Regions from separate parts of the Methylobacterium sp. 1973 genome, predicted to be linked through region 2. Evidence: riboswitches for the same ligand, from Rfam matches in the RefSeq annotation. Region 2 holds a riboswitch; the other holds the start of a gene.
The links. Region 2 has a riboswitch for fluoride ahead of ABIC70_RS15750 (voltage-gated chloride channel family protein). Riboswitches for the same ligand answer to the same signal wherever they lie in the genome.
Positions count from the first base shown of each region.

Region 1: linked by a shared signal. The riboswitch ahead of crcB (fluoride efflux transporter CrcB) and the one ahead of ABIC70_RS15750 (voltage-gated chloride channel family protein) in region 2 are both predicted to bind fluoride.

Region 1 covers NZ_JBEPLA010000007.1:7,519-22,510, reverse strand. Annotated here, with positions in the region: gene ABIC70_RS14960 (cation diffusion facilitator family transporter) at 1-149, opposite strand, end outside; gene ABIC70_RS14955 (Maf family nucleotide pyrophosphatase) at 162-773, opposite strand; gene rho (transcription termination factor Rho) at 1,150-2,499, opposite strand; gene ABIC70_RS14945 (DUF3429 domain-containing protein) at 2,906-3,409, shown strand; gene hisS (histidine--tRNA ligase) at 3,557-5,104, shown strand; gene ABIC70_RS14935 (hypothetical protein) at 5,183-5,425, shown strand; gene ABIC70_RS14930 (ATP phosphoribosyltransferase regulatory subunit) at 5,577-6,719, shown strand; gene hisG (ATP phosphoribosyltransferase) at 6,716-7,708, shown strand; gene ABIC70_RS14920 (lysozyme inhibitor LprI family protein) at 7,755-8,108, opposite strand; gene hemJ (protoporphyrinogen oxidase HemJ) at 8,176-8,607, opposite strand; gene ABIC70_RS14910 (uroporphyrinogen decarboxylase) at 8,618-9,769, opposite strand; gene ABIC70_RS14905 (pyruvate, water dikinase regulatory protein) at 10,233-11,063, shown strand; gene crcB (fluoride efflux transporter CrcB) at 11,180-11,569, opposite strand; fluoride riboswitch at 11,653-11,723, opposite strand; gene ABIC70_RS14895 (hypothetical protein) at 11,904-12,413, opposite strand; gene lanM (lanmodulin LanM) at 12,592-13,023, opposite strand; gene ABIC70_RS14885 (hypothetical protein) at 13,115-14,398, opposite strand; gene ABIC70_RS14880 (tetratricopeptide repeat protein) at 14,392-14,992, opposite strand, start outside.
Region 2 covers NZ_JBEPLA010000007.1:191,974-206,965, reverse strand. Annotated here, with positions in the region: gene ABIC70_RS15810 (hypothetical protein) at 1-149, shown strand, start outside; gene ABIC70_RS15805 (phospholipase A2 family protein) at 253-828, shown strand; gene ABIC70_RS15800 (DsrE family protein) at 933-1,388, opposite strand; gene ABIC70_RS15795 (hypothetical protein) at 1,517-2,335, shown strand; gene ABIC70_RS15790 (efflux RND transporter permease subunit) at 2,496-5,669, opposite strand; gene ABIC70_RS15785 (efflux RND transporter periplasmic adaptor subunit) at 5,817-6,995, opposite strand; gene ABIC70_RS15780 (hypothetical protein) at 7,053-7,370, opposite strand; gene ABIC70_RS15775 (MFS transporter) at 7,907-9,076, opposite strand; gene ABIC70_RS15770 (arsenic transporter) at 9,084-10,379, opposite strand; gene arsC (arsenate reductase (glutaredoxin)) at 10,414-10,851, opposite strand; gene ABIC70_RS15760 (ArsR/SmtB family transcription factor) at 10,844-11,203, opposite strand; gene arsH (arsenical resistance protein ArsH) at 11,254-12,000, shown strand; fluoride riboswitch at 12,240-12,312, shown strand; gene ABIC70_RS15750 (voltage-gated chloride channel family protein) at 12,354-13,751, shown strand; gene ABIC70_RS15745 (methyl-accepting chemotaxis protein) at 14,074-14,992, opposite strand, start outside.

The sequences.
Region 1 (14,992 bases), 180 kb from region 2:
ACGATGCCGATGGCGAAGGCCGTGCCGAAATCCTTCGGCGCGTGCGCGTGGCCGCCGTGGCCGCCATGGGCATGGCCTCCGTGAGAATGGCCTCCGTGAGCGTGGCCTTCGTGGGAATGGCCGTCGTGGGAATGGTCATGCCCGGCCAAGGGGAGGCTCCCTCAAAAATCCAGAACCCCGGCCCCGCGCAGGCGGGCGAGGAGCGGCAGCAGCGGCAGGCCCAGCACGGTGCTGTGGTCGCCCACGACCGATTCGAACAGGTGGATCCCAGGCCCTTCGAGCTGGTAGCCGCCGACGCTCGACCGCACCCGTGCCTCGCCGGCACAGCCCACATAGGCCGCGATGGCCCTTTCATCGAGGGGGCGCAGGGTCAGCCGGGCGGTCTCCACGAAGGCGTCCTGCACCGCCCCGGCCAGGACCACGGCGGAATGCAGGGCGTGGGTGCGGCCGGACAGACGGGCGAGCTGGGCCCGGGCGGCCTGCGCATCGGCCGGCTTGTGGAATACGGTGCCGTCGAGATCGAGCACCTGATCGGCGCCGATGACGATCCGGCCGGGATGGCGCGCCGCCACCGATTCCGCCTTGGCGCGGGCGAGCACCAGGGCGAGGTCGGGCGGGGACAGGCCGGCGCACCCCGCTTCCAGGGCGCGCTCGTCGACATCCGGGGCGGCGGTCTCGACCGGCAGGGCGGCGCTCTCCAGGAGGAGGCGCCGGGTCGGGCTGGTCGAGGCGAGGAGGAGCGGATCCGGACCGGTCCAGGGCGAGCGGAGCATCGCGCCAGTGTCACGGATCCGGGGATCGGTGCAAGCCGGGGATCGCGCGGGCTGCGACGAGCCCCGCCGCCGGGATGGACCGGCCGGCGGGGCTGTCGCGGCGCCGATACGCAACCTGGCGCCCGAAGAGGACCTTGGCAGGGAGGGGTTAGGAGACAGTCAACGGCCGCATCGCGGAGCCGGTCGCTTCCGTGCCGCGGCGGGACAGAGGCACACCGGCCCTCCAACCCTCCCCCTCATCCTGAGGTGCCGTAGCGCAGCGGAGGCCTCGAAGGAGGCCTCCGGATGCCCTGCGATCCCTGGAGCCCTCCTCCGAGGCGACTGCGCCGCACCCGAGGAGGAGGCGACGGGTTGGGATGCCCGTTGAACCGGCGCCTCAGGTATTCATCGAGTCGAAGAAGTCGCTGTTGCTCTTGGTCTGGCGCAGCTTGTCGAGCAGGAACTCGATCGCGTCGGTGACGCCCATCGGGTTGAGGATGCGGCGCAGCACGTAGGTCTTCTTGAGCGAATCCGGCGGGACCAGCAGCTCCTCCTTGCGGGTGCCCGAGCGGGTGATGTCGATCGCCGGGAAGATGCGCTTGTCGGAGACCTTGCGGTCCAGGATGATCTCGGAGTTGCCGGTGCCCTTGAACTCCTCGAAGATCACCTCGTCCATGCGCGAGCCGGTGTCGATGAGCGCGGTGGCGATGATCGAGAGCGAGCCGCCCTCCTCGATGTTGCGGGCCGCGCCGAAGAAGCGCTTGGGCCGCTGCAGAGCGTTGGCGTCGACACCGCCGGTCAGCACCTTGCCGGAGGACGGCACCACGGTGTTGTAGGCGCGGCCGAGGCGGGTGATGGAATCCAGGAGGATCACCACGTCGCGCCCGTGCTCCACGAGGCGCTTGGCCTTCTCGATCACCATCTCGGCGACCTGCACGTGGCGGGTGGCCGGCTCGTCGAAGGTCGAGGCGATGACCTCGCCCTTCACCGAGCGCTGCATGTCGGTGACCTCCTCGGGCCGCTCGTCGATGAGCAGCACGATCAGGTAGCACTCGGGGTGATTGAGGGTGATCGACTGCGCGATGTTCTGCATCAGCACGGTCTTACCCGTGCGCGGCGGCGCCACGATCAGGGCGCGCTGGCCCTTTCCGATCGGCGCCACGATGTCGATGATCCGCGGGGAGAAATCCTTCTTGGTCGGGTTGTCCAGCTCGAGCTTGAACCGCTTGGTCGGGAAGAGCGGCGTCAGGTTGTCGAAGTGGACCTTGTGCTTGATCTTCTCCGGGTTCTCGAAGTTGATCGTGTTGACCTTGAGGAGCGCGAAGTAGCGCTCGCCGTCCTTGGGGCCGCGGATCGGGCCCTCGACGGTGTCGCCGGTGCGCAGGCCGAAGCGGCGGATCTGGGTCGGCGAGATGTAGATGTCGTCGGGGCCGGGCAGGTAGTTCGAGTCGGAGGAGCGCAGGAAGCCGAAGCCGTCCTGCAGCACCTCGACGGTGCCCGAGCCGATGATCTCGACCTCCTTGGCAGCGAGCTGCTTCAGGATGGCGAACATCAGCTCCTGCTTGCGCATGGTCGAGGCGTTCTCGACCTCGACCTCCTCGGCGAAGGCCGTCAGGTCGGTGGGCGTCTTCGACTTGAGGTCCTGGAGCTTGACCTCGCGGACGCCCTCGAGGGCGGCGGGCATGGTGGGCGCATCGGCCGGCTCCGCGGTCTCGATGTCGGCGAGGGCGTCGGGGTTTGGCGTCATGGGGTGTCTTGCAACCGACGGAAGAGGTGGGAGGGCCGGTTCAGTGCCAGGCACCCGGGGGATGGGCGCCGAAGAGCGGGCCGCGCTGCGGCGAGGGGCCCGGGGTCAGATTGGCGAAACCGATGAGGCAGGACCCTCGCGGCTCACGGGCGCGCTGCGGCGCAGACCTTGTGATGAGGGCGCAGTAGAGATAACGCCTTTTTCGCCCGCACTCAAGGGCCCGGCGCGGGATGCCGGCGCGGGGACCGCAAAGGCCCGGCCGCAAGGGCCTCGCCGGGGCGCCGAGCCGGCGCTAGAGAGGCAAGCCCGCAGACGGGGTCATCGGAACCGGGCCGGCGCGCGGCCGTTCCCCGTCCCGGTGCTGCAGCGCAGCAGACCGTCCAACCGAGAGTCCCCCCTGACCGCCATGCGCGACGACGCTACCGGACGCACCCTCACCACGCGCGAGCCGCGCCGGATCCCCTGGCTCGACCTCGTCTTCGGCTTCGGCCCCATGGTGCCGATCGCCGTCGGGGCCGCGGTGGCGTGGTGGCTGAACGGCCAGCCTCTCGATTATCTGGTGGCGCTGTTCACCCTGCTCTATGCGGCCTCGATCCTGCTGTTCCTGGCCGGGGTGCGCCGGGGCGTCAGCTTCCGGACCGAGGGCGGCCCGCAGGTGTCGCAGCTCGTGACGATGCTGATCCTGTACGGTCTCGGGCTGGCCAGCCTGTTCACGGCGGTGATGGGCAAGGCCGTGCCGGCGCTGGCGATGCTGATCCTCGGCTACGCCGCCATCGGGATCCTCGACCCGATCGCGGCGCGCGCCGGCGAGGTGCCGCTGGCGCATGCCCGCCTGCGTCCGCTGCAGATGCCGATCGCCGTGGTGAGCCTCGCGGCCCTGCTCTGGCTCAAGCTGACGGCGCCGTACTGAGTCCCGCCAATCGAAGCCCCGCCAACCGAATTCCCCTTTCGCGCGGCATGCTTTAGAGCCCGGCCAAGGGTTCTCCGCCCGGCGGAGACGATTCAAGATCCGATGCCGGACCCGGGCTCCGGGTCCGCGAGAAGCGAACGCGCGCACATGTCCAAGGCCGACACCCCCAAGGCCGAGAAGGCCGAGACCTTGAAGCCCCGCCTGCCGCGCGGCTTCGTCGACCGGCGCGCCGGTGAGATCGCCGCGCAGGGGCGGATGCTGGAGACGATCCGCAAGAGCTTCGAGCTCTACGGCTTCGAGGCCCTGGAGACGCCCTTCGTCGAGTACACCGAGGCGCTCGGCAAGTTCCTGCCCGACCTCGACCGTCCGAACGCGGGCGTGTTCTCGTTCCAGGACGACGACGAGGCGTGGCTGTCGCTCCGCTACGACCTGACGGCGCCGCTCGCGCGCTTCGTCGCCGAGAACTACGACGCCCTGCCCAAGCCGTATCGCAGCTACCGGGCCGGCTACGTGTTCCGCAACGAGAAGCCGGGGCCGGGCCGTTTCCGCCAGTTCATGCAGTTCGACGCCGACATCGTGGGCGCCGGCAGCGTCGCGGCCGATGCCGAGACCTGCATGCTGATGGCCGACACGCTGAACCGCCTCGGGCTCGGCGGCCAGTACGTGGTCAAGGTCAACAACCGGAAGGTGCTCGACGGCGTCATGGAGGCGATCGGGCTCGCCGGTCCCGACAAGGCCGGCCAGCGCCTGACGGTCCTGCGGGCGATCGACAAGCTCGACCGGCTGGGCGTCGACGGGGTGCGCGACCTCCTCGGCGCCGGCCGCAAGGACGAGAGCGGCGACTTCACCAAGGGCGCGGGCCTCGACGCGGCGGCGATCGGCCGGATCCTCGCCTACGTGTCGTTCCAGGCCGATGCCGGGGACGGCGCCGACAAGATGGCGTTCTGGGAGAACTTCTTCGCCGGCTGGCACGACGCGGTCGGCGCGTCCGAGACCGGCCGGGAGGGCATCGCCGAATTGCACGCGATCATGCGCCTCTGCGCCGCCGCCGGCTACGGTCACGACGTGATCCGCGCCGATCCGAGCGTGGTGCGCGGCCTCGAATACTATACCGGCCCGGTCTACGAGGCCGAGCTGACGTTTCCGGTCACTAACGAGGACGGCCAGACCGTGCGCTTCGGCTCGGTGGCGGGCGGCGGGCGCTACGACGGGCTCGTCGGGCGGTTCCGGTCCGAGCCGGTCCCGGCCACCGGCTTCTCGATCGGCGTCTCGCGGCTGTTCTCGGCCCTGCAGCTCGTGGGCAGCCCCCTGCTCGCCGGCGCCGAGGCGCCCGGGCCGGTGGTGGTGCTGGTCCTCGACCGGGAGAACATGGCCGATTACCAGCGGCTGGTGGCGCTCCTGCGCGCCGACGGCATCCGGGCGGAGCTCTACCTCGGCGCCGCCGGCATGAAGGCGCAGATGAAATACGCCGACCGCCGGCGCGCACCCGTGGCGGTGATCCAGGGCTCGAACGAGCGTCTGGCCGGCGAGGTCCAGATCAAGGACCTGATCGCGGGTGCCCAGGCGGCCGAATCCATCGCCAGCAACGCCGAGTGGAAGGCGGCGCGGCCCGCGCAGATCTCGTGTCCGGAGGCCGATCTGGTGGCGCAGGTCCGCGCCGTGCTGGCCCGGCATTTCACGGCTTCGGAGGCCTGAGGCGCGCAGGTCGAACGCGGCGGCTCCGGCGGCGTTATCCTCGGTCGGTTCCGTGGAGGGGTCGGGGGAGATGTCGGGATGCGCGCGAAGATCCTCATCCTGTCGGCCGGCCTGATCTGCGCCGGGACAGGCCCCGTCTGGGCCGCCCGGCCGGTCCTCGACCGGTTGCCGAGCGCCGTCGCCCAGGCCACCCCCGGGACCGGCAGCGCCCCCGTCCTGAGCGCCGGGATCGCCGGAGCGCCGGCCCTGACCGTGATCGCCCGCCGCAAGCCGGTCCGACGCCCCCGCGGGGCGCGTCTCGGCGGCGGCCGGCCGCTCTGAGCGGCTGCTCCGAGCGGGTGAAGTCTGTGGCGCCGTAGCGCGTATCGGTCCGCGGTACGGGGACCTGCGCAGTCCTGCGCACCGCACCGCCCTGCGACGTGTCGCCAAGTCCGGCCACGGTTGCTACAGAGCGCCCGCGAGGATGGATCCGATGACACGACCGGAGGCAGGCGAGACGGGGGCGGGGGATGCGGCGCGCACGCGGCTGCTCGCGCATTTGGCGGCGGCGGGCTATCGGCCCGTGACGCCGCCGGTGCTGCAGCCGCTGGAGCCGTTCCTCGAATTGTCGGGCGAGGACATCCGCCGGCGGATCTTCGTCACGCAGGATGCGGGCGGCGCCGAGCTGTGCCTGCGGCCGGAATTCACGATTCCCGTCTGTCGCCTCCACCGGGCGGAGGCCGACGGGCAGGTGGCCGATTACAGCTATTGCGGTCCGGTCTTCCGCCTCGCCGCCGACGAGCCCGACGAGTTCTTCCAGGCCGGCATCGAGTCGATCGGGCGCACCGACACGCCGGCCGCCGACGCCGAGGTGCTGGGTCTCGCCCTCGAGGGCCTCGCCCTGTTCGGCCGGACCGATCCGGCGGTGCGGCTCGGCGACATGGGGCTGACCGTGGCGCTCCTCGACGGCCTCGCGGTCCCGCCCGCCGCCAAGCGCCGGACGCTCCGGGCGCTGGCCGCCGGGCGCTCGCTGGACGTGGTCACCAACGGCGCCGAGGGGACCCGCCCGGAGGATCCCCATGCGGGCCTGCTGGCGGCGATCCAGGGCCAGGACCCGCGGGGCGTGCGCGCCTTCGTGGAGGACGTGCTGGCGATCGCCGGGATCTCGGCGGTGGGCGGGCGCAGCGCCGGCGAGATCGCCGAGCGCTTCCTCGCCAAGGCCTCCGCGCAGGCCCATGGCGGGGCCGGGCTCAACGCCGAGAACCGTGCGCTCCTCGACCGCTACCGGGCCATCGCCGGCCATCCGGATGCCGCCGCCCGCGACCTGCGGGCGCTGGTGGCCGACGCGGGCATCCGCCACGACGCCCTCGCGGCCGCTCTCGACCTGTTCGAGGAGCGCACCGGCTTCATCGCGGCCCGCGGGCTGCCGATCGAGCGGTTCCGCTTCCAGGGCGGCTTCGCCCGCAACCTCGACTATTATACCGGCTTCATCTTCGAGGTGACCGAAGGGCAGGGCCCGATCCTGGTCGGCGGCGGCCGTTACGACGGCCTGCTCGGCCATCTCGGCAGCCCGGCGCCCCTGCCCGCGGTGGGCTGCACCTTCTGGATCGCGCGCGTGGCGGGAGCCGGCCGATGAGTGCTTCGGACGCGACCGCCATGCCGCTGATCCTCGCCGTGCCATCCAAGGGCCGCCTGCAGGAGAACGCCAGCGCGTTCTTCGGCCGGGCCGGTCTGAAGCTCGCCCAGGGCGCCGGCGCCCGCGACTACCGGGGCAAGCTGCTCGGCGTCCCCGACGTCGAGGTGCGCTACCTCTCGGCCTCCGAGATCGCCGCGCAGCTCGCCTCGGGCGCCGCCCATCTCGGCGTCACCGGCGAGGACCTGATCCGCGAGACCCTGCCGGACGTGCGCGGCCAAGTGGAGCTGCTGACGCCGCTGGGCTTCGGCAACGCCACCGTGGTGGTCGCCGTACCCCAGGCCTGGATCGACGTGCGCGACATGTCCGACCTCGACGAGGTCGCCGCCGGCATGCGCACCCGCCACGGGCGGCGCCTGCGAGTCGCCACCAAATACGTGAACCTGACCCGCCGGTTCTTCGCCGAGAAGGGCGTCGCCGATTACCGGATCGTCGAGAGCCTCGGCGCCACCGAGGGGGCGCCGGCGGCGGGCTCGGCCGAGATCGTGGTCGACATCACCACGACGGGGGCGACACTCTCCGCCAACGCCCTGAAGGTGCTGGACGACGGCATCATCCTGCGCTCGGAGGCGAACCTCGTCGCCTCGCTGAAGGCGCCCTGGGGCGAGGGCCAGCGGGCGGCGCTCCGCACCGTGCTCGGCCGCATCGCCGCCGAGGAACGCGCCCGGACCACCCGGGAGGTGCGGGGCGCCCTGCCGGAGAGCGGCACCATCGACCTCGCCACCCTGGCGGGCCTGCACGAGGCCGAGCTGCCCTACGGCGCCCCGAAGGGCCCGGAGGGCGAGATCGTCCTGCGCTGCCCTGAGGGCGCGGTGTTCGACCTCGCCGGCGCCCTGGTCGAGGCGGGGGCGCGGGCCGTGACGGTGCGGCGGGTCGACTATGCCTTCGCGGCCGAGAACCCGCTGGCGGAGCGGCTGCTGGCGCGGCTCTGAGGAGGCCGGACCGTCGTGGTGGTGTCCTTGCGGAGCACCGCGACGGCTACGGGCCCTGCTTGGCGAATTCGGACAGTACCCCGCGCAGCACCTTGAGCCGCCCGTCGTAGGCGGCTGTCAGGCAGGCGACGTCGCCGCTGCAGGCGCGCCGCTCCGTCAGCCACGCCTCCTGATCGTCGCGCAGCTTGGCTTGGCCGCCCATGGGCAGCACGCTCTTCAGGATCTCGAACCGGGTCGCCATCTCGACGTCCCGGTCGTTGAGGGGGAGATGGGCACAGATCGCCTTCTCGTCCGGAGCCTCGGCCCTGTCGCACGGAAAGCTCGCGGCCCGGGCAGCCGGGGCGGCGATCGGAGCCGCGAGGGCGGCGAGGGCCAGGGCGAGGACGAGCGGCTTCGGCATGGCCAGGAAACGGCCCGGCGGCGGAAAGGCTCCGCGCAGCGCGGCAGCCGGGTGAATCGACCCGGGATCAGAAGCCCGGCTTGACGATCGCCAGGATGACGATGCCGATCATGAGAAGCGTCGGCACCTCGTTGAGCACCCGGTAGAACCGATGACCGCGGGTGTTCCGGTCGGCGGCGAAATCCTTGACCATCCGGGCGAGCCAGCCATGGATACCGGTCATCGCCAGCACCAGCGCGAACTTCGCCTGGAGCCAGGGGCTCGCATAGAAGCCGCTCATCCAGGCGAGCGCCACCCCGAACAGCCAGGTGGCGATCAGGGCCGGGTTCATGATCGCCTTGAGCAGGCGGCGCTCCATCACCTTGAAGGTCGCGCTCTGCGCCTCCGAACCCGGCGGCAGGCTCGCATGGTAGACGAACAGCCGCGGCAGGTAGAGCATGCCCGCCATCCAGGCGATCAGGCTGATGACGTGGCCGGCCTTGATCCAGTCGTACAGCACGGGCGCAGCCTCAACCCTGGCCGCGCAGCCGGGCGAGCATCCGCTCGACATGGGCCACCGGCGTCTGGGGCGTGATGCCGTGGCCGAGGTTGAAGATGTGCGGCCGGCCGGCGGTCGCCTCCAGGACGGCATCCACCGCCGCGTCGAGGGCCGCGCCGCCCTCGATCAGCGTCTCGGGATGGAGGTTGCCCTGCGTCACCGTGGTGGCCGGCACCGTCGCCCGCAGGGCCTTCAGGTCCACCCCCCAGTCGACGCCGACGGCATCGGCGCCGGTCTCCGGCACCACCCGGGCATGGCCGTCGAGGCCCGAGCCGCGGGCGAACACGATGATCTTGGCGCCCGGCACCCGGGCGCGGACGCCCGCCACCATCCGGGCGATCGGCTGCAGGGACCAGCGGGTGAGGGCGTCCGCCGCGGGCGCGCCCGGCAGGGCGCTCTCCGCCACGTCGCCGACGGGCTCGACGGTGCCGTCGGAGGTCGGCACGGCGAGGGGCAGCGTGCCGGCATGGGACTCGAAGATCTGCACGGCGTCGGCGCCGGCCTCGAGCTGGCGCACGAGGTAATCGGTCTGCACCGTGACGAGGCGGTCGATCAGCGCGTCCACCAGCGTCGTGTCGCCCTCGGCCAGCGCCCGCGCGGGGGCGAGGTCCGGGGTGCCGCGACCGCCGATCATGTAGCTCGCCACCGTCCAGGGGGCGCCGCAGAAGCCGAGCAGCGTGGTCTCGCCGGGCAGTTCCGCGCGCAGCCGGGTCACCGTCTCGAAGACCGGTGCGAGATGGGTCATCACCGCCGGGTCGCCGGCCTCGCGCAGCTTCGAAAAGGCCTCCCGGCCGTCGAGGGGATCGAGGCGCGGCCCCTCGCCCTCCACGAAGCGCACGTCCTGACCGAGCGCATGGGGCACGACCAGGATGTCCGAGAACAGGATCGCGGCATCGAAGCCGAACCGCCGGATCGGCTGGAGCGTCACCTCGACGGCGAAGTCGGGGCTGTAGCAGAGGTCGAGGAACGAGCCGGCCTCGGCCCGGGTCGCCCGGTATTCCGGCAGGTAGCGGCCGGCCTGCCGCATCATCCAGGCGGGGGGCGGACCGATCGCCTCCCCGTCGAGGACGCGCAGCACCTTCCGCTCGGACTTGCGCTCCGTCCCCGTCATCGTCGTTCCCATCCCGTATCCGTCATCCCGCATGCCCGTCGGCGGGCCTCCTGTCGAGTCGAGGCGCGCCGATCCCCACACAGGCCCCTTCGAAAAGAAAAGAGAGAATCTAGGACTCTGTTTTTTCTCTTGGGGGGCCGAATCACGGGGGCACAAAAGCGTCCACAGGCGGTCCCCGGCGCCGCGCCGTTAACGAGGCTTTAAAGGATTTGCTCCATCTTGCGAGAACGACCAGATCCGACAGCGCCTTGGCAACGCCGAGTCGTGTGCGGACCCCGGACGCGTCCCGGATTCTCCCAGTGAGGCGGAATCCATGCGCCCCGATCGTCTGCCTGTGAACGGCGGAGTCGATAGCGCGCACCGGTATCGCCCTGGACCGGCCCGGCGGGGCATCCTATCCACACTCATCGACTCCCCTGGCGGCCGGCGGTGGACAACGTGGGCGCCGCGAAAGGCGACCGCAGAGGCGATCGGAATGGGCCGCAGCTACTTCCACCTCCACCTCGTCTCCGACTCCACCGGCGAGACGCTGATCAATGTCGGGCGCGCGGCGGCCGCGCAGTACGAGGGCGTGTCGGCGATCGAGCACGTCTATCCGCTGGTGCGCTCGGCCGCGCAGCTCGACCGGGTGATCTCGGAGATCCGGGCGGCGCCGGGTCTCGTCCTCTACACCCTGGTGGGGGGCGACCTCGGCGAGCGGCTGGAGGAGGTCGCCCGGGAGACCGGCTCGCCCTGCCTGTCGGTGCTGCGGCCGGTCCACGACCTGCTGCGCGCCTATCTCGGCGCCGAGACCACAGCCCGGCCCGGCGCCCAGCACATGCTGAACGCCGAGTACTTCAAGCGCATCGACGCGATGAACTTCACCCTGGCCCACGACGACGGCAACCTGCCGGAGGATCTCGAGGACGCGGACGTCATCCTGCTCGGCGTCAGCCGGACCTCGAAGACGCCGACCTCGATCTACCTCGCCAATCGCGGCCTCAAGACCACCAACCTGCCGCTGGTGCCGGGCATGCCGCTGCCGCCGGCGATCGAGCGCGCCCGCAAGCCCCTGGTGGTCGGGCTGTTCGCCTCGCCGGAGCGGATCGTGCAGATCCGCCAGAACCGGCTCTCCAGCCTCAACGCCGACGAATCGTCCCTCTACGTCGACCGCTCGGCGGTGGCGGACGAGATCACCGCCTCCCGCCGGCTGTTCACCCGGAACCGCTGGCCGACCATCGACGTGACGCGCCGCTCCATCGAGGAGACCGCGGCGGCGATCGTCGACCTCTACCGCGACCACCGGCTGAAGTTCATCGCGGATTGAGAGGGGTTTCCGAAGGGCTCAGCCCTTTGGCGGGGTCCGGGGGCGGAGCCCCTGAACGACCCGGGCTCCGCCCCGGATCCGCAAGAGGTCGCAGCCCTTTTGAAGCCGGGACGGCCTCAGCTGCCGCTCAGGACCGCCCGCACCAGGGTGAGGCCCGCCACCAGCCCGATCAGACCGGTCGCCACCGAGGCCCCAACGTAGAGGGCGGCGGCGGCGGTCTCGCCCCGGTGGTACAGGCTGATCGCGTCGAGGGAGAAGGTCGAGAAGGTGGTGAAGCCGCCGAGCACGCCCGTGGTCAGGAACAGCCGTGCCGGGTGACCCGCCGCGCCGCGCAGGGCGAAGCCCTCGGCGAGCACGCCCATCAGGAACGAGCCCAGCACGTTGATGATCAGCGTGGCCAGTGGGAAGCCGAGGCCCGGCAGCAGCCGGGCGACCGCCACGTTGATCCCGTGGCGGCACCCGCCCCCGAGCCCGGCTCCGACAACGACGATGAGGGTGTTGATCATGCCGGCCCTTCCTGTTCGGTCGGGCAGCCACGTCCTGTCGCGGCTTCGGCGCACGGCCCCACCGCGGACGGCTGAGGCGCGCCCGTGCGGTAGGAGCCATCAGCCCGGCCTCCGAGTCGGGCGGTTGTCGGGGCGCTCCATCCCCATCGGGACAGGCTTAGCGCAGGATGCCGGGAAGGGGAATCCGGTTTTCCGGCTCCCGCGCTGGTGGGTCGGGGGGGCGCGGCGGGTTCACAGATCGGTTCGGATCGGCGCGGGTCCCCTCCCGTGCGAGAGCGGACCCGCGCCCTGTCATGAACCCACCGTGCTGGATCGATCGGCGAAGCCGCAAGGCTCAGCGAGCGTAGGCGAAGTGGCTGCGCTGCTCGATCTGGGCGGCATAGAAATCCTCGACCACCTCGCGGACCACCTCGGCCAGCTCGTCGCCCCGGTGCTCGTCGAGCTGGATGTCGCTGCCGACGGTCCGGCCGATGGCGCAGCTCGCAGCCCCCGGCACGAGGCGCTCGTTGTAGCGCTGGTTCAGGCCCGAGACCGAGATGTAGTTGCTGCCGCCGAGTTCCGGACCGTACTTGATCTTGATCTTCTGCTCGGTGTCGGTCCCGCGCAGCCGCGCGCAGAGGCTGATGAAGTTGTCCTGATCGATCTTGGCCTCGAGGCCGGTGATGCTGCCGTGGACGTTGTCCTCCTCGTTGAGCACCTCGGCCATGAGGTTCAGGACGCCGACCACCGGCTCCAGCGCCCGGGCGCCTTCCTCCAGGAGTTTCTTGCGGAAGTCGTTGCTGCGGGCATCCGCCTCCTGCAGCCGCGCGCGGAACCTGTCCTTGACCTCGTTGGCGCGTGCCATCGCGCTCCTCCCTGGTGGTTCATCCGATGCTTTGCCGCCCGGATGACCGAAACCTACGAGGCCAATTCAGATGAAGCAAGATAGTGCAAAATATTGATGCCTGCCCAGAACTTGAGCCGTTGCACAGGAATAATACTTGCTCATGGACTGTGCAACGGCGGGTCTCCGGGATCCGCGCCTATTTCAGGAGCTGCAGCAGGCTGCGTCCGGCCGGGGTCTTGAGTTCCTTGGCGTCGAGCGTGCCGTCCTTGTCGGGATCGGCCGCCTTGAAGCGCTGCTCGACCAGGGCGAGGTATTCCTTGCGGTCGAGGGTGCCGTCGTTGTCGGTGTCGGCGGCCTTCAGGTCCGTCTTGCTGACCCGGCCCTTCAGCTCCTTGGCGTCGACGGTCCCGTCCTTGTCGGTCTCGGCGGCGTCGAAGACCTTGCCGGCCGCGGCCTGGGCCTCGGCCAGATCGATCGTGCCGTCCTTGTCGGTGTCGACCATCTTCAGCGTGCGCTCGGTGCCGGAGGACCGGGCGAAGGCCGCCGACGGCAGCGCGGTGGGGACGACCAGGCCGAGGACGAGCATCGCGGCCAGCGCACATGCGGGTCTGTTCAGGATCGCGGGCATGAACGAAATCTCCGGTGGCGATCAGCGCCGGCAGCCCAAGCCGCCATGCGGCGCGCCGTTCCCGGAGGCGCGTTCACAAGCCGACGATCAGTCAGCGGGCCGGACCGTCGAGGGGGGCGAGCCGGTCCGGTTCCCGCGCAGCAGCGGCGACCGGTTCGGACCGGGACAGGGCGTTGGCCAATGCCCTCAGGTCCGGGACCGGCGCGCCCGATGCGCCGAACACCGACCGGTCGAGAGCCGCGAAGGATGCGACAAGACCGGGCCGCGCCTGCCAGATGCGAGCCAGATCCGGCGCTTCCCGCATCGCCGTATCCAGGACCGCGCGGAACCCGGCGGGATCTCCGGAACGGGCCGCCGCCTGCAGCGCGCGCCGGGTCGGGCGAGACAGGCGCAAGGAGGGCCGGCCAAGGCCGAAGCCGATCAGCGCCAAGCCCAGCCCGAAGGCGGCCAGCGCCGAGGCGGCGACCACGAGCGGCGAGGGGATCGCGGGGGGCGCCCGGTCGGTCTCCCGGTCGGGCAGGCCGCCGCCGATCTGCCGGGCCGGGATCTCGGTCTCGCGCATGGTGCGGGTGTTGGTGTCGAACCACGGGATCGCGATGGCGTCGAGGGGGATGATCTCCGGCACGCCGGGCTTCACGTCCCACTGGTAGGTGGCCCGCGCCACGGGGCCCGAGGGGGTCAGCAGGGTCTCGCGGGTGACGGGCCCCGCGAAGGTGATGATGCCGCGGGTGCGCATGACCGGCCGGGGCGGCAGGCCCTCCGCCACCATGCCCTGCGCCTCCAGGGTGACGATCCGGCGGGTGGTCTCGCCGACCTTGATGGTCTCGGGATCCGGGCTCCAGGAATCGGTGATCGCCACGTCCTTGGCCGGCAGCCACCAGGGCTCCTTGGCGTCGGGGCCGCCGCTGGGCTCGGTCCATTGTGCGACCGGGAAGGGGATCGGCTTCGAGCGTACCTCGACCACCCGCCGCTCGCCGACATCGTTGACGGTGAGCTTGTGGGTGAACGGCTCGATGGTGAACTGCCCGGCATGGTGCGGGAAGACCGCCACGGTGCGGTCGAACGCGATGGCGCTCTGGCCGTCGGGAAGCTTGGTCTTGCTCCAGTGATCCCGGCCGAGCTGCGTCCAGGAGAAGTTGGCGAGGGAGGGCTGCACCACCTCCTCGAGCAGGATCGGCTGCTTGTAGACCCCGTGGATCTTCAAGAGCACCATCTCGCGGGAGAAAGGCGCGCTGTTGCCGTTCAGTTCGGCGGTCACCGTCAGGGTGAGGTCGCCCGGCTCGATCTCCGCGCGGGCGGGGAGGGGAGCGAGGAGGGAGGCGAGGAGGAGGAGCGCGCGGGCGCGCCTCTCGAAGACCCCAGAAAAACTCACCACGGGTTGCTCCCGGCGGGAATCGCGGTGCCGGCCTCGACCCGGCGGGTCTGCTCGGCGCGCAGGCGCAGCTTGAGATAGCGGCCGGGATCGTCCGGCAGGGTCTGGAGCCAGAGCCGGTCCGGTCGGATCTCGTGGGCCTCGAAGCTCTTGGTCACCCGGCGGACCTCGCGCTCGGGCGCCTCGGCCACCATGGCGGAACCGCCCCCGGTCCGGCCCCGGCCCGCCGCGTCGCCGGCCGAGCCCCGGGCCTGGCCCTTGCCGGTGTCGATCGATTGCTGCTCGGCCTTGCCCCGGCGGGACACCTTGCTGTTGCCGGGCAGCGACGCGCTGGCGTTCGATTCCTTGTTGCCGGCGAGCCCCTCGCCGCTGGAGGCGGCGTTGATGTCGTTGTTCTGGTCCTGGTTGGCGGTGTTGTTGTAGCGGGCACCGTACTGGGCTGTGCCGTTGGCGATGCCGCCGCCGGGCCCGCGATCGATCACCTCGGCCCGCATCCGGGCGATCAGCGAGCGGTTGGCCTGGGCGTCGGCGTCGCGGGGGTTGAAGCGCAGGGCCTCGTCGTAGGCCGCCAGCGCGCCCTCGAGGTCGCCCGCCTTC
Region 2 (14,992 bases):
GGGAACGCGGCTTCCGCCCCGGCGGCCCGCCTGCATGGGCGCCCGCGCACGGGTATCGCCGCCATCGCGACATGGGCGGCTACGGCCGCAGGGATGCGCGCGTCTTCGAGGAGCGTCGCTACCGCGGGTACCGGGACAACCGCTACTAGATCCGTCGCGGGCATATCCTCGCCTCGCCGGCCCGGGCAGACCGCACCCCGCTTGGGCCGAGACACCTTGCGCGCGCCTGCGCCGTAGCCATCGGGACCGGTCATGACCCTCGTCCGTGCGATTGTCCTCGCGGTTGTCGTCCTGACCTCTCAGGGTGCGCTCGCACAGGCGCCTGTGGCGCCTCCATCCGCCGAAGATGAGGAGCCTCGCCCCGGGCCGCCCCCGCCCCTTCCGGATGTCTCCGATCCGAACGGGCGGGCCGGCGGGGCCCTGAACGAGCCCGACGAACGGTCCGATATCCCGAAGACGCTCCGCTCGTCCGGATCCAAGGCCGGCGGCCCGGCCAACGACCTGAACCCGGGCGGCCGCGCCGAGGCGCCGGCCCCGCCCAAGGGCGAGCTTGGCCAAGTCATTGCCGGCAAGGAACTGTTTCACGGCAACTATTGCGGGAAGGGGCAGCGCGGCGAGGGGTTGCCGCCGACCGACGACCTGGACGCCGCATGCATGCGCCACGATGCCTGCTATGACACGGCCGGGTACAGTTCATGCGCCTGCGACGCGACGCTGAAACGGGAGGCCTCCATCGTCTCGGACAGCCCGAAGGTGACGCTGGAAGTCCGGCGCAGGGCCCTCAGCGTGATCGAGGCGACGGCCGCGATGGACTGCCGCGCCCCCTGATCCCGGTCGGTGGACCGGCTCCTCGGCCGGGACTTCGGAAGTCGCGCCCGTCCCGCACCGCCGCGGGACCGGCGGCGGCGCAGGCCGCGCGCCGGCAGATCACCCTACGGCCGCACATAGCTCCACCCCTGCTCCTGCCGCTCCATGATCTGCACGACGCCGGAGGGAACGATCGTCGCCTGCGGCAGCAGCGGGATCGGATGCCCCTCGGCCTTCTCCATGGCGGTCTTGGTGTTGTTGCAGGCCGAGAACTGGATCTTCGACGGGAAGCCGGACTCGGCGAAATGCGCGATCCGGTCGGCCACGGTGGATTTGTCGGCCCGATACATGGCGAGGCCCGGCCCGAAGGCGACGATGTCGATCTCCACCGCCTCGTTCTTGGCGCGGTAATGATCGACCACGTTGGTGGCGTTGTTGAGCGTCAGGTTCATCGTGGCCGGCTCGGCTGTGTCCACCTGGAACACGACGCGGTGCCCCCTGCCCGTCTCGGCGGCGGAGACCGGGGCGGCGGCGAGCCCGGCCAGCAGGAACAGGATCGGGCGTCGGGGGAGCTGTCGCATGGCTGATCTCCGGTCAGGGCCGGCGCCTGTCGGAGCCCGTGACTTTGGCCCAGGCCCGGCGCCCGTGATAGCGAAGCCGCGGCTCCGAAGTCGATCCGGATCGGCGGTGCGATGCCGGGGAAGCGGCCGTGGCAGCGATATGGGTAACAGCCCTGGTCCGGGCGCTGACCTCGGGAACCGTCGTCGTGCTGGCCTCCGTGCTGGCGGAACTCCTCGGACCGGTCTGGGGCGCCCTCATCGTCAGCCTGCCGGTCTCGGCCGGGCCGGCCTACGTGTTCATGGCCTTGGAACACGATACCGACTTCGTCGCCGGGGCGGCCCTCAACGGCTTCGCCGCCAATGCGGCGACGGGCCTGTTCCTGACCGTCTACGCCCTGCGGGCCAGCGGCCGGGATCTGGGCTCGACCCTCGGTCCGGCGACGCTGGCATGGCTGGCGGTGGCCATCCCCGTATCCGCCGCGTCCTGGACGCCGCTGACGGCCCTCGGGCTCAACGCACTCGTCTATGGCGCGGGGGCCGTCGCGACCCGGCAGGCGGTGCGAACCTCCCTCGTCCGGAGCGCGGTCGTCGCGCGGCCGCGACCGGTGGATCTCCTGGCCCGAGCGACGGCCGTGGCCCTGTTCGTGGCGGTTGTCCTGGCTGTCAGTTCGGCCCTGGGACCGGCGCGGACCGGGGTGGTCGCCGCCTTTCCGGTCACCCTGACGAGCACCTTCGTGATCCTGCATCGCCGGATCGGCGGGGGCGCGATGGCACGCTTGGCCAGCATTGCGATCCGGGGCGTCTTCGGCTTCGGCCTGGCGCTGCTCACGCTTCACCTGACGGTCCAGGCCCTCGGTGCCGCCGCCGCCCTGTGTGCCGCCCTCCTCGTCTCTTTGATCTACTCGGCCGGGCTTCTCATCCTGCAGCGCCGGCCCAGTCCGAAGGAGCCCGGCATCGTCACGCGGTGAAGCGGCGGGGCGTCCGATCCCCGGTGTCGCGGTACGCTCGACCGCCCTGTTGCGGGGGACGCGCCAGGAGCCGAAATCCTCGCGGCGGCGTCAGGCTGGACCCGCCACGCCGCCCCCCGGGACCCGACGCAATCCGGGATGCGCGCCCTCCGTCACGGTGTCAGACCCTCTCGGGCGCCGAGGATGCGGTCCCGGTCGGCACAGGCTGCCGCCCCTGCGCGCGCCGCTCCTCGACGCGCTGCAGGATGACGTAGAAGCACGGCACGAACAGCACCGCCAGGCAGGTCGAGGCCAGCATCCCGCTGAAGACCGTGATGCCGATCGACTTGCGCGCGGCAGCGCCGGCCCCGGAGGCGGTGACGAGGGGCAGGACGCCGAGGATGAAGGCGAACGAGGTCATCAGGATCGGGCGGAAGCGCAGCCGCGACGCCTCCACGGCCGCGGCCGCGATGTCGAGACCGGCCTGCCGCTTCTCGCGGGCGACCTCGACGATCAGGATGGCGTTCTTGCTCGCCAGCGCGATCAGCAGGATCAGGCCGATCTGCGTGTAGAGGTTGTTGGCGACGCCGAGCAACAGCAGCGCCCCGACCGTGCCCAGGAGCGCCAGGGGCACCCCGAGCAGGACCGCCAGCGGCAGGATCCAGCTCTCGTACTGGCCGGCCAGGACCAGGTAGACGAGGAGGATGGCGAGCCCGAACACGAGGTAGATCTGCGCGCCGACCGCCTTCTCCTGGTACGACATCGCCGTCCAGTCATAGCCCGTGCCCGGCGGCAGCACCTTGGCGGCGATCTGCTGCATCAGGTCCAGCGCCTGCCCGGAGCTGAAGCCCGGCGCCGCCCCGCCCACGATCGTGGCCGTCGGGTAGAGGTTGTAGAGGCTGATCAGGGACGGGCCCTGCACGGTCTTGATCTCCACGATGGTGCCGAGCGGCACCATCGCCCCGTTGCCGGCCCGCACCTTCAGGTTCTCGACGTCCTCGGGGCGGAGCCGGTAATCGGGCGCGGCCTGCACGTAGACCTGGAAGGTCCGGCCGAACTTGTTGAACTGCGTGACGTAGGACGACCCCACGTAGCTCGAGAGCGTCGAGAAGACCTGCCCGACCGTGACGCCGAGCGCCTCGGCCTTGATCCGGTCCACCGCGATCGCGATCTGCGGCACGCCGGCCCGGAACGAGGTGTTGAGCTTCCGCAAGCCCGATTGCGCGTTCCCGTCGGCGACGATCGTCCGGGCGAGGCTCTCCAGCAGGGGGTAATCGAAGTCGCCGTTGCGCAGCTCCACCTGCATGGTGAAGCCGCTGGCATTGCCGATGCCCTGGATCGGCGGCGGGATGAGCACGAAGGTCGCGGCGTCCTCGACGCCCTCCAGCATCGTGTTGAAGCGGTCGTAGAGGCTGCGCAGATCCTGGCCCTTCTCCCGGGCCCGGGCGTCCCAGTCCTTGAGGACGACGTAGGCGACACCGGCATTGGGCAGGGTGGCGTTGGAATCGAGGACCGAGATGCCGCTGATGGTGAGCACGTTGTCGACGCCGGCCGTCGCCTTCGCCTGCGCGCTGATGCGCTGCATCACCGCGTCGGTGCGCTCCTTCGAGGCCCCGTCGGGCAGCTGGGCCCCGATCAGCACGTAGCCCTGATCCTCCGTGGGCAGGAAGGCGGTGGGCAGGCGGGTCAATCCCCATCCCGCCAAGCCGATCAGTAGGAGCGCGAGGACGGCCATGAGGCCGCTGCGCCGGACCATGTGGGCGATCAGCCGGGCGTACCAGCCCTCGACGACCCCGTAGACGCGGTTGAAGCCGCGGTAGAACAGGTTCCGCTTCTCCGGCGGCACCGGCTTGCGCAACCACAGGGCGCATTGGGTCGGCTTCAGCGTGGCGGCGTTGATCGCGCTGATCAGCGCGGTGGCGGCGATCACCAGGGCGAACTGCTTGTAGAGCTGCCCGGTCAGGCCGGGGAGGAACGCGGCCGGCACGAAGACCGACATGAGCACCAGGGTGATGCCGATGATCGGGCCGAACAGCTCCTCCATCGCCTTCTCGGCCGCCGCCCGGGGCGAGAGGCCCTCGTCGATATGGTGGGCCACGCCCTCGACGATCACGATGGCGTCGTCCACCACGATGCCGATCGCCAGCACGATGGCGAACAGCGTCGAGAGGTTCACGCTGAAGCCCATCGCCGCCATGGCGGCGAAGGCGCCGATGATGGTCACCGGCACCGTCGTCGCCGGCACCAGCATGGCCCGCCAGTCCTGGACGAAGACCAGGATGACGATCAGGACCAGCACGGCGGCCTCGAACAGCGTCCTGTAGACCTCGTGGATCGAGGCCTGGACGAACGCGGTCGTGTCGAACGGGATGGCGTAGACGAGGCCCGGCGGGAAGGTCTTGGCGAGTTCGGCCATCCGGGTGCCGACGGCGTTCGCCACCGTGAGCGCGTTCGCCTCCGGCAGCTGGTAGATGCCGATGCCGGCGGCGGCCTGACCGTTCAGGGTGAAGGACTGGCTGTAGGTCTGCGCGCCGAGTTCGACCCGGCCGACGTCGCGCAGGCGGGTGATGCGGCCGCCGTCCTGCGCGTCCGCCTTGATGATGATGTTCTCGAAGTCCGGGGCGTCGTTCAGCCGCCCGTTGATGTTGAGGGTGTACTGGAAATCCTGTCCGGTCGGCACCGGCGGCATCCCCAGGGCCCCGGCGGTGACCTCCTGGCTCTGCTGCTGCACGGTGTTGATGATGGCGTCGGGGGTGAGGCCCCGGGCCTGGAGCAGATCGGGGTCCAGCCAGATCCGCATCGCGTACTGGCCGGCGCCGAACACCGTGACGTTGCCGACGCCGGGGAGCCGGGCCAGCTCGTTCTGCACGTTGATCACGCCGTAATTCGACAGGAACAGGCTGTCGAACTTCCCGTCGGTGGCCGACAGCGTCACGAATTGCAGGATTGCGGTGGATTTCTTCTGGGTCGTGACGCCCTGGACCTGGACCGCCTGCGGCAGCGAGGACATCGCGATCGCGACGCGGTTCTGCACCAGCACCTGCGCCTGATCGCCGTCCGTCCCGATCGCGAAGGTGACCGTGAGGGTGTAGGTGCCGTCGCTCGCGCTGGTCGACTGCATGTAGAGCATGCCCTCGACGCCGTTGACCTGCTGCTCGATCGGCAGCGCCACCGTGTCGATCACCGTGCGGGCGCTCGCACCCGGATAGCGCGTGGTGACCTGGACCGTCGGCGGCACGACGTTGGGGTATTGCGACACGGGCAGGTTGAGGAGCGACACCGCGCCGACCAGCACCATGATCAGGGCCAGCACGTTGGCCAGGACCGGCCGCTCGATGAAGAAGCGCGAGATCATGCCGTTGGCCCTCGGTGCCGGCGTCTCAGGGGCGGTCCGCCGCATCGGCGGGCCGCGGATGGGCGGATGCCGGCCTCCGGTGACCGGGCGGATCGGTGCCCTGGACCATCGGTCTCGCGGGCTCGGCCGGGCGCACCGGCCGGTGTCTCACCGCTGAAGCGGCGCCGGGCCTGGGGAGGCCTCGGCCACCGCCGACTTCTGGGGTGCGACCTTGGCCCCGGGGATGGCTCGCTGGATGCCGTCCGTGACGACCCAGTCGCCGGGGGCGAGCCCCGCCTCGATCACCCGGTACCGCCCGTCCCGCGCCCCGAGCGTCACCACCCGCTGCGCGACCGTGTTGTCGGCCCCGACCGTGAGCACGTAGCTGCCCTGCTGGTTCGTCCCGATGGCGTCGTCGCGGACCAGCAGCGCCTTGTCGTCGCGGCCGACCGGGATCCGGACCCGCACGAACAGGCCCGGGAGGAGCGCGTGATCGCCGTTCTCGATGAGCGCCCGGGCCAGCAGCGTGCCGGTGGACGGATCGACCTGCGGCGCGAGGTAGTCGAGCCGGCCGGTATGCGGATAGCCGGTCTCGGTCTGCAGGCCGATCTCCACCGGTATCTTGGCCAGATCGCCCAGCGGCTGCTGCGTCGCGCGCAGGTGCTGCTTGACCAGCAGCACCTGCTGCTCGCTGACGTTGAAGTAGACGTAGAGCGGATCGATGCGGACGAGCTGCGCCAGCTTGGTCGGCCCGCTGATGCCGACGAGCGCCCCGACATCCGCCAGGTGGTTGGTGACCACGCCGTCGAAGGGCGCGGAGACCTGCGTGTAGCCGAGGTTGATGGTGGCGATGTCGAGGTTGGCCTGCGCCTCCATGACGGCGGCGCTGGCTTGGTCCTGCTTGGTCTTCGCGTCCTCGACCCGGGCCTGCGAGGCGAATTCCTGCCGCCCCAGCGTGGATTGGCGCTGATATTCGGACTGGGCGTTCGCCAGGGCGGCCTGCTGCGCCGCCAGGGCGCCCTGCGCCTGCTTGAGCTGCGCCTCGTAGGTGTTGCGCTGGATGGCGAAGAGCGGCGCGCCCGCCTTCACCACGGCGCCGTCCTTGTAGGTGATCGCCTCCAGAAAGCCCTGGACCCGCGCCTCGAGATCGACGGCCGCGAACGCCTTGGTGTTGCCGGTGAGTTCGAAGTAGCGCGTCACCGTGCGCACGACCGGCTGCGAGACCGAGACGCCGGGCGGCGGTGGCGGGACGTACTGGTTCGAATCGCGGCAACCGGCGGCGCATCCGGCGATGGCCGCGAGGGCGAGAAGACGGACGGATCCGGGAAGCTGCAGCTCGATCGGCACGGCCGGCCCTCAACCTAAGATCGTTACGGATGGTCTTTGGCCTCGGTGCTGCCGCGGCTACTGACCATCCTCGGCCTTGGCTTCCCGGGCGAGGGTCAGGCATTCGAGCAGATCGACATAGCTGGGCAGGCCGTCGAGTTGCGCTTCCGCCGCGCAGCGTGTCCGGTCACCGGCCGGGTAGCTGGACCACTTTTTTTCGACCTCGGCCCGCGCCGACCCCTCATCCTCGAGGCAGAGCTTCTGCCGGCCGGCATCGAGGGTCATCTGCTGCGTCGCCGCCCGGCAGCTGCCGTGAACGTCGAAGACCGGCATCGTGTCCGAGACCGGCATCGCCAACACCAGCTCCATCAGCAGGGCAGGAACGGCAAACATCATGATCGACACACCCGCGCAGCGCGCCAACCGGACAACCCGGTCGATCCTGACTTTGGCGGCCCAACACAGATGCCCCGCCCTGCGACAATACAGGTTCGATGCGCAAACGGGCCCGATTCGGTCGCCTGTGCTCTATCGATAGCACATTTCGCAGCTGAGCCATGGCCTCAAAAATTGTTATCAACCAAGGCGGACTACCGAATCCCGCGATCCCCCGGCAGATCGGGCCCACGATGTATTTACGTCTTATTTAAACGTCCCAACCGATACGGGACAGCAACAGAACCAATGATACACCTGCATCACGGTATTTCGGCGCCCCCAGGATCGACGGCCCGCGATGATTCACCTGTGAAAGACGGGCGCCGCCAAGGCGAGGGGATCGGCCGGTCTTGGACCCGGCGGAGTGGGACGATGGACCGAGCCGCGAACAGCCGAACATGCAGGGTTCGTCGCGGTCGCGCGATCCCCCCTCCCGTCGGCCGGCGGGACGGGGCCGGTGTCGCGATCCCCTGCCTGTCGGCTTGGCCGCCGTCTCACCGCTCCGCGCGGTGGAGATGCCACAGCGCGCCGACCAGCCCGAGATTGGCGAGGCTCAGGGCGAGCAAGAGCCACAACAGGGCCTCCGGGCTGGCCTGGGTCAGCACGAACGCGCCGGCCGGCGGGGCGAGCGCCTGCGCGACCAGCCCCGGCCGCGCCAGGCGGCCGACCACCAGCGGGTAGCGCACCGGACCGAACAGGGCCAAGGGCACCGTGCCCCGCGCGATCGAATAGATCCCGTTGCCGCCGCCGTAGAGCACCAGCCAGATCCCGACGCCCGGCAGCCCCAGGGCCAGCAGCACCAAACCCAGCGCCACCAGGCCCAGGGCGGCGGTGAGAGTCCAGAGCGGGTGATGCCGCCCTTCGAACGACATCTCCACGATGCGGGCGCCGACCTGCGCCGGGCCGATCAGCGCCGCGTAGGACACGGCGGACGCCAGCGCCACGCCCCGCGCCTGCAGCAGCGTCAGCAGATGCACCGACACCAGCGCCATGATCGCGCCGCCGAGGACCAGCACCCCGGCGAACAGCCGGAACGCCCGCCGCTCGGAGGCGGACAGAGGGCCGGTGCGCGCCGCGCGGTGCTCCGCCGCCGCCGCCGGCGGGTTCGGGATCAGCAGGAGCACCAGCGGCAGCGTGACCCCGAGGTGCAGGCCGGCATAGGCGAGGCAGGCGCCCCGCCAGCCGACCTGCGCGACCAGGAGCGCCGAGAGCGGCCAGCACACGGTGCTGGCGAACCCGCCCCACAGGGTCAGGGTGGTGATCGCCGGCCGTGCCGCCGCCCCGTAGAGGCGCCCGAGGGTGGCGAAGGCCGGATCGTACAGGCCGCAGCCCATGCCGAGCCCCAGCAGAAGCCAGCCGGCCAGGTAGACCGGCAGGACCGGCGCGGCGGCCAGCGTGATCAGGCCGGCCGCCAGCAGCAGCGCCGCCAGCGCCAGAACCGGACGGCCGCCGTGGCGGTGGATCGCCGCCCCGACATGCGGCGCGGCGAACGCGGCAACGAGGAGCCCGAGGGACAGACCGCCGACCACCCAGGCCAGCGGCCAGCCGGTGCTCTCCGCCACCGGGCCGGCGAGCACGGCGGGCAGGTAGAACGAGGACCCCCAGGCGAGGATCTCGATCACGCCGAGGGCGGAGATCACCGGCCAGCGCCGCCCCCCGGACACGCGCGGCCTACCGGGGACCGAGCAGCGGCAGCCAGGCCGCCAGCGCCAGCAGCGTGGCCAGCAGCACGGGCGGGGTGATGACCAGGCCGACCTTCATGTACTGGCCCCAGGTGATCCTCTGGCCCTTGCTGTCCAGGACATGCAGCCAGAGCAGGGTGGCGAGGCTGCCGATCGGCGTGAACTTCGGCCCGAGGTCGCAGCCGATCACGTTGGCGTAGACCATCAGCTCGCGGGTCAGCGGCGACAGGTCCGGCGCCCGCTCGATCGCGAGCGCCCCGATCAGCACGCTCGGCATGTTGTTCATCAGCGACGACAGGATCGCAGCGGCAAAGCCGGTGCCGATGGTGGCGGCCCACGGGCCGTGGCCGGCGAGCCAGACCAGGCCCTTCGCCAGCGCGTCGGTCAGGCCGGCGTTCCGGAGGCCGTAGACCACGAGGTACATGCCGAGGCTGAACAGCACGATCTGCCAGGGGGCGCCGGTCAGCACCTTGCGGATCGGGATGATCCCGCCCCGGTTGGCGAGCAGCAGGAGCACCGCCGCGCCGGCGCAGGTGACGGCCGACACCGGCACCCCGAACGGCGCGGTGACGAAGTAGGCGGCGAGCAGCACGCCGAGCAGCGGGAACGCCGCCCGGAACACCAGCGGATCGCGGATCGCGTCGGCCGGGCGTTCGAGGGCATCGACCGGGTAGGCTTCCGGCACGTCGCGCCGGAAATAGGCCCACAGCACCAGCAGCGTCGCCGCCAGGGACACCAGGTTCACCGGCACCATCACGGCGGCGTACCGGCCGAAGGTCACGGCGAAGAAGTTGGCGGAGACGATGTTGACCAGGTTGGAGATCACCAGCGGCAGGGAGGTGCTGTCCGCCACGAACCCGCAGGCGACGATGAACGCCAGGGCCGCCGCCGGCTTGAAATCGAGCCGGAGCAGGATCGCCAGCACGATCGGCGTCAGCAGCAGCGCCGCGCCGTCGTTGGCGAACACCGCCGCGATGGCCGCGCCGAGGAGCACGACCAGCGGGAACAGCCGCCGGCCCCGGCCGCCGCCCCAGCGGGCGATGTGCAGGGCCGCCCAATGGAAGAACCCGGCCTCATCGAGCAGCAGGGAGAGGATGATGAGCGCCACGAAGGTGAACGTGGCGTCCCAGACGACATGCCAGACCACCGGAATGTCGCCCGGATGGATCACGCCCGCGGCGAGAGCGACCCCCGCGCCGGCCAGTGCGCTCCATCCGATCCCGAGGCCCCTGGGCTGCCAGATGACGAACACGAGGGTGGCAAGGAAAATGGCGAGCGCGAGCATCCGGGCGTTTTCGTCTTATGGATCGGTGTGAGGCTCAAGCCGTGGCGACGCGGCGGCCGTGCTCGTCCACGACCCGCTCACCGTCTTCCTTGACGAACTCGCCCTGCTGCACCGGCAGAAGATCGAGCACGGCTTCCGACGGTCGGCACAGGCGCACGCCCTTGGGCGTGACCACCAGCGGGCGGTTGAGGAGGATCGGGTGCGCCGCGATGGCGTCCAGGAGTTGCGCATCCGTCAGCGCGGGATCGCCGAGGTTCAGCTCCGCGAACGGCGTGCCGCTCTCCCGCAGCACCGCACGCACCGACAGACCGGCGCGGGCCAGGAGCTGCACCAGCAGCGCCCGCGCGGGCGGGGTTTTGAGGTATTCGATCACGTGCGGCTCGATGCCGGCGTTGCGGATCATCGCGAGGGTGTTGCGGGACGTGCCGCATTCGGGGTTGTGGTAGATCACGACGTCGAACGGCTCAGGCATGGGCGGTCTCTCCAAGGGCGGGGCAGCAGGGTGCCAGGGCGGCCATCGCCGGGGTGCAGACCTCCGGGCGGCCCTGGCAGCAATCTTTCATCAGGAAGGCGATCAGGCCGGACAGCGCCGGGTAGGCGGCGCTGTAGATGATCGAGCGGCCCGCGCGCCGCGAGGCGACCAGGCCCGCGTGGCTCAGTTCCTTGAGATGATGGGACACGGTGGCGGCGGAGACGCCCACCGCCTCGGCCAGCACGCCGGAGGCCAGCCCGTCCGGGCCGGCGGTCACGAGCACCCGCACCAGGCGCAGACGGTGCTCCTGGGCGAGGGCCGCGAAGGCGGCGAGGGCTTGCGGCTCGTCCATATTCGTTACAATCTTCAAATCACTCTTTGAACGTACAAGAAAGCTGAACCTTGGACAAGCCGCGCCAGCCTTTCACCGATGGCCTGCCGAACTTGAGCGCCGCGCATTTCGTGGTGCCGACCCGCGCGCGCCTGGAGGCGGTCAAGCCGCTCACCCACGCCCCCCGGTTCCTGATCCTCTACGGCTCCCTGCGGGAGCGCTCGTTCAGCCGCTTCCTCGCCTACGAGGCCGCCCGGCTCCTGGAAGCCATGGGCGGCGAGGTGCGGATCTACGACGCGCACGGCCTGCCCCTGCCCGACGACACGACCGCCGATCATCCGAAGGTGCAGGAGCTGCGCGACCTCTCGATCTGGTCCGAGGGCCAAGTGTGGGTGTCGCCGGAGCGGCACGGCACGCTGACCGGCGTGATGAAAAGCCAGATCGACTGGCTGCCGCTCTCCGAAGGCAGCGTGCGGCCGACCCAGGGCCGCACGCTGGCCGTGATGCAGGTGTCCGGCGGCTCGCAGAGCTTCAACGCCGTGAACAGCCTGCGGATTCTCGGCCGCTGGATGCGGATGATCACGATCCCGAACCAGTCGTCGGTCCCGATGGCCTACAAGGAGTTCGACGAGGCCGGCCGGATGAAGCCGGGGCCGCTCTACGAGCGCGTCGTGGACGTGTGCGAGGAGCTGATGAAGTTCACGCTGCTGACCCGGGAGCGGGCCGACGACCTCGTCGACCGCTACAGCGAGCGGAAGGAGCGCGCGCCGGAGCGGCTGAGCGCCGTGGCCGCCGACATCGGCTTTGTGAAGCGCTGAGACACCCCGCCGCCGATGCGACCGTCCACGCGGGCGCCGTCGTGATCGCGGCGGCGACCGGCCGCCCGTGGGTCAGGTCTGTGCGAGACCAGGGTCCCAGCGCCCCGAGGGTCGACCGGATCCGCTGTCTCCGCGTCCACCCTCGGGGGAGCGACGGGTTCGCCCCGCCCGCACGCCGCAGGCCTGCACGAAGGGCCTTGACGAAGGGCCTTGACGCGGTTCGGAGGGGTCCCGTATCTCTTGAGGACGGCAATGGTGTCTGCCGGGCCATCAAGGCCGAACCGCCGTCAGGCTGATGACTCCTACTTCTTGCGATCCCGCAAAGTCTTGCGGCGTCGCATCAAGGGGATGTCATGCCTGCAACCTTCCGAAATCTGTTCACACGCTTCAACGTAGCGGCCTTTGTCCGCACGCGGCACGATCATGCCGTCTCGGTCGCGCGCTGGATCCTGGTTCTGCTGCCCATGGCCGCCGCCGTGGGCTCCCTGTGCGCGGCCTTCCTCTGGAGCCTCGATGCGGCCACCCGGGCGCGCTTCGCCTATCCCGGGCTGCTGTTTCTCCTGCCGCTCGGCGGCTTGGCTATCGGGCTGCTCTACCATCGCTTCGGCCAATCCGTGGAGGGCGGCAACAACCTCATCGTCGAGCAGATCCATGTGCCCGGGGGCGGCGTGCCCCTGCGCATGGCGCCGCTGATCTTCCTCGGCACGGTGGTCACGCATCTGTTCGGCGGATCGGCGGGCCGCGAAGGCACGGCCGTCCAACTGGGCGGCAGCCTCGCAAGCGCCTTCGGCAAGGCGGTCCGCCTGGATGCGCCGAGCTTCCGGATCATGCTGATGGCCGGGATCGCCGCGGGGTTCGGCGCCGTCTTCGGTACGCCACTGGCCGGCGCGGTCTTCGCGCTCGAGGTCCTCGCTGTCGGACGCGTCGAATATGCGGCCCTCGTGCCCTGCCTCGTCGCGGCCGTGGTCGGCGACTGGACCTGTCAGCTGTGGGGCATCGAACACGGGGTCTACCGTATCGACGACCACGCCGGAGCCGTCGGCACGCACATGGTCGAGCCGCTGCTCCTGGCCAAGGTCGCGGTGGCAGGCGTGGCCTTCGGACTGGCCGGCCTGGTGTTCGCCGAGGCGAACCACATGCTCGGCGGATGGTGCAAGCGGGTCATCGCCTTCGCGCCCCTCCGCCCCGTGGCGGGCGGCCTCGCGGTGATCGCCCTGGTCTACCTCTGTGGCACGCGGGATTACCTGGGACTGGGCGTCTGGTCGGCGGATCCGCACGGGCTGACCATTGCCCGCTTCTTCGGTCCGGAGGTGCATCCCTGGAGCTGGGCGCTCAAGATGCTGTTCACGGTCGTCACCCTGAGCGCCGGGTTCAAGGGCGGCGAGGTCACGCCGCTGTTCTTCATCGGCGCGGCCCTCGGCAACGCACTGGCCGGGGTGCTGGGGGCGCCGGTGGATCTCCTGGCCGGCCTCGGGTTCGTCGCCGTGTTTGCCGGAGCGGCCAACACGCCGCTGGCCTGCACGCTCATGGGTATCGAGCTGTTCGGCGCCACGCACGGCGTCTACATCGCGACCGCCTGCTTCCTGGCCTACCTGTGCTCCGGGCACAGCGGCATCTACCTGTCCCAGCGCATCGCCGTCCCGAAGGTTTCCGTGGGCACCCTGCCGCCGGACGCCACCCTGCGCCATGCACGCACGCACCGCGCGGCCCGGCTGACCGCGCCGGCCCCCGTGTCGGCCCCCGACAGATAGGTGCGCCCCAGGGCTTCGACGCGTCCGGTCGTCCCGGCCGGGATCGGGACGGTGCGGGCATCTCAATGACGTGCGCCGACAGGGCTCGACCACGCCAAGCCCGTTCCTGGGGGGCTCCAGGCCCCTCTGCGGGGAACGGGTCGTGCAGGCGAAGGCCGACGGCCTGCTCAAGGCCGTCGGCCGACGACGCCCCGGTCTCAATGGGCGCCACACGCCCCCCGCAATCCGCGCTCTGCCCCTGCACCGCCGTCGGGCCGGCCCGCAAGCGGCGGAGCCGGCCCGCGCCGGGAGGGCGGACCGGGAGGATCCGGCCAGGGGCTCGTCAGGCGGCGCGGACGGTTGCGAGGAAGCGGGCGACCTCGGCACCGAGATGCTCGGACTGGCGCGAGAGTTCGGAGGCGGAGGCGAGCACTTGGCTGGCCGCGGCGCCGGTCTCCTCGGAGGCCTGCGCGACGCCCGCGATGGTGCCGGTCACCGCGGTGGTGCCGGTCGAGGCCTGCGCCACGTTGCGCACGATCTCCTGCGTCGCCGCCCCCTGCTGCTCCACCGCCGCGGCGATCGAGGTCGCCACGCCGTCGATCTCCCGGATCCGCCCGGTGATCCCGCCGATCGCCGTCACGGCCTGCCCGGTCACCTCCTGCACCGCGCCGATCTGCCGGGCGATCTCCTCGGTCGCCTTGGCGGTCTGCTCGGCCAGCGCCTTCACCTCGGCAGCCACCACCGCAAAGCCCCGCCCCGCGGCGCCGGCCCGCGCCGCCTCGATCGTGGCGTTGAGCGCCAGCAGGTTGGTCTGCCCGGCGATCCCGGAGATCATCCCGACCATGTCGCCGATCCGGGCGGCGGTCTGGCTGAGCGCCTGGACCAGGGCGGCGGTCTGGTCGGCCTCGCCCACCGCCGATTGCGCGAGCCGGGCCGAGCCGGTGACCTGCCGGCCGATCTCCTGCACCGACGAGCCCAGCTCCTCCGCGGCGGCCGCCACGGTCTGGACGTTGGCGGCGGCCTCTTCCGCGGCGGCCGCCACGGCGGTGGATTGCGAGGCCGTCTCCTGGGCGGTGGCGGTCATCTGCCGGGCGGTGGCCTGCAGCTCCGTGGCCGAGGACGAGACCATGCCGACGACGCCGCCGACCGCCCGCTCGAACCCGTCGGCGAGTTCGATCATGGTGCGCCGGCGCGCCTGGGCCGCGGCCGCGTCGGCCAGCCGCTTGACCTCGGCCTCCTCGGCGGCCTTGCGGGCGACCAGG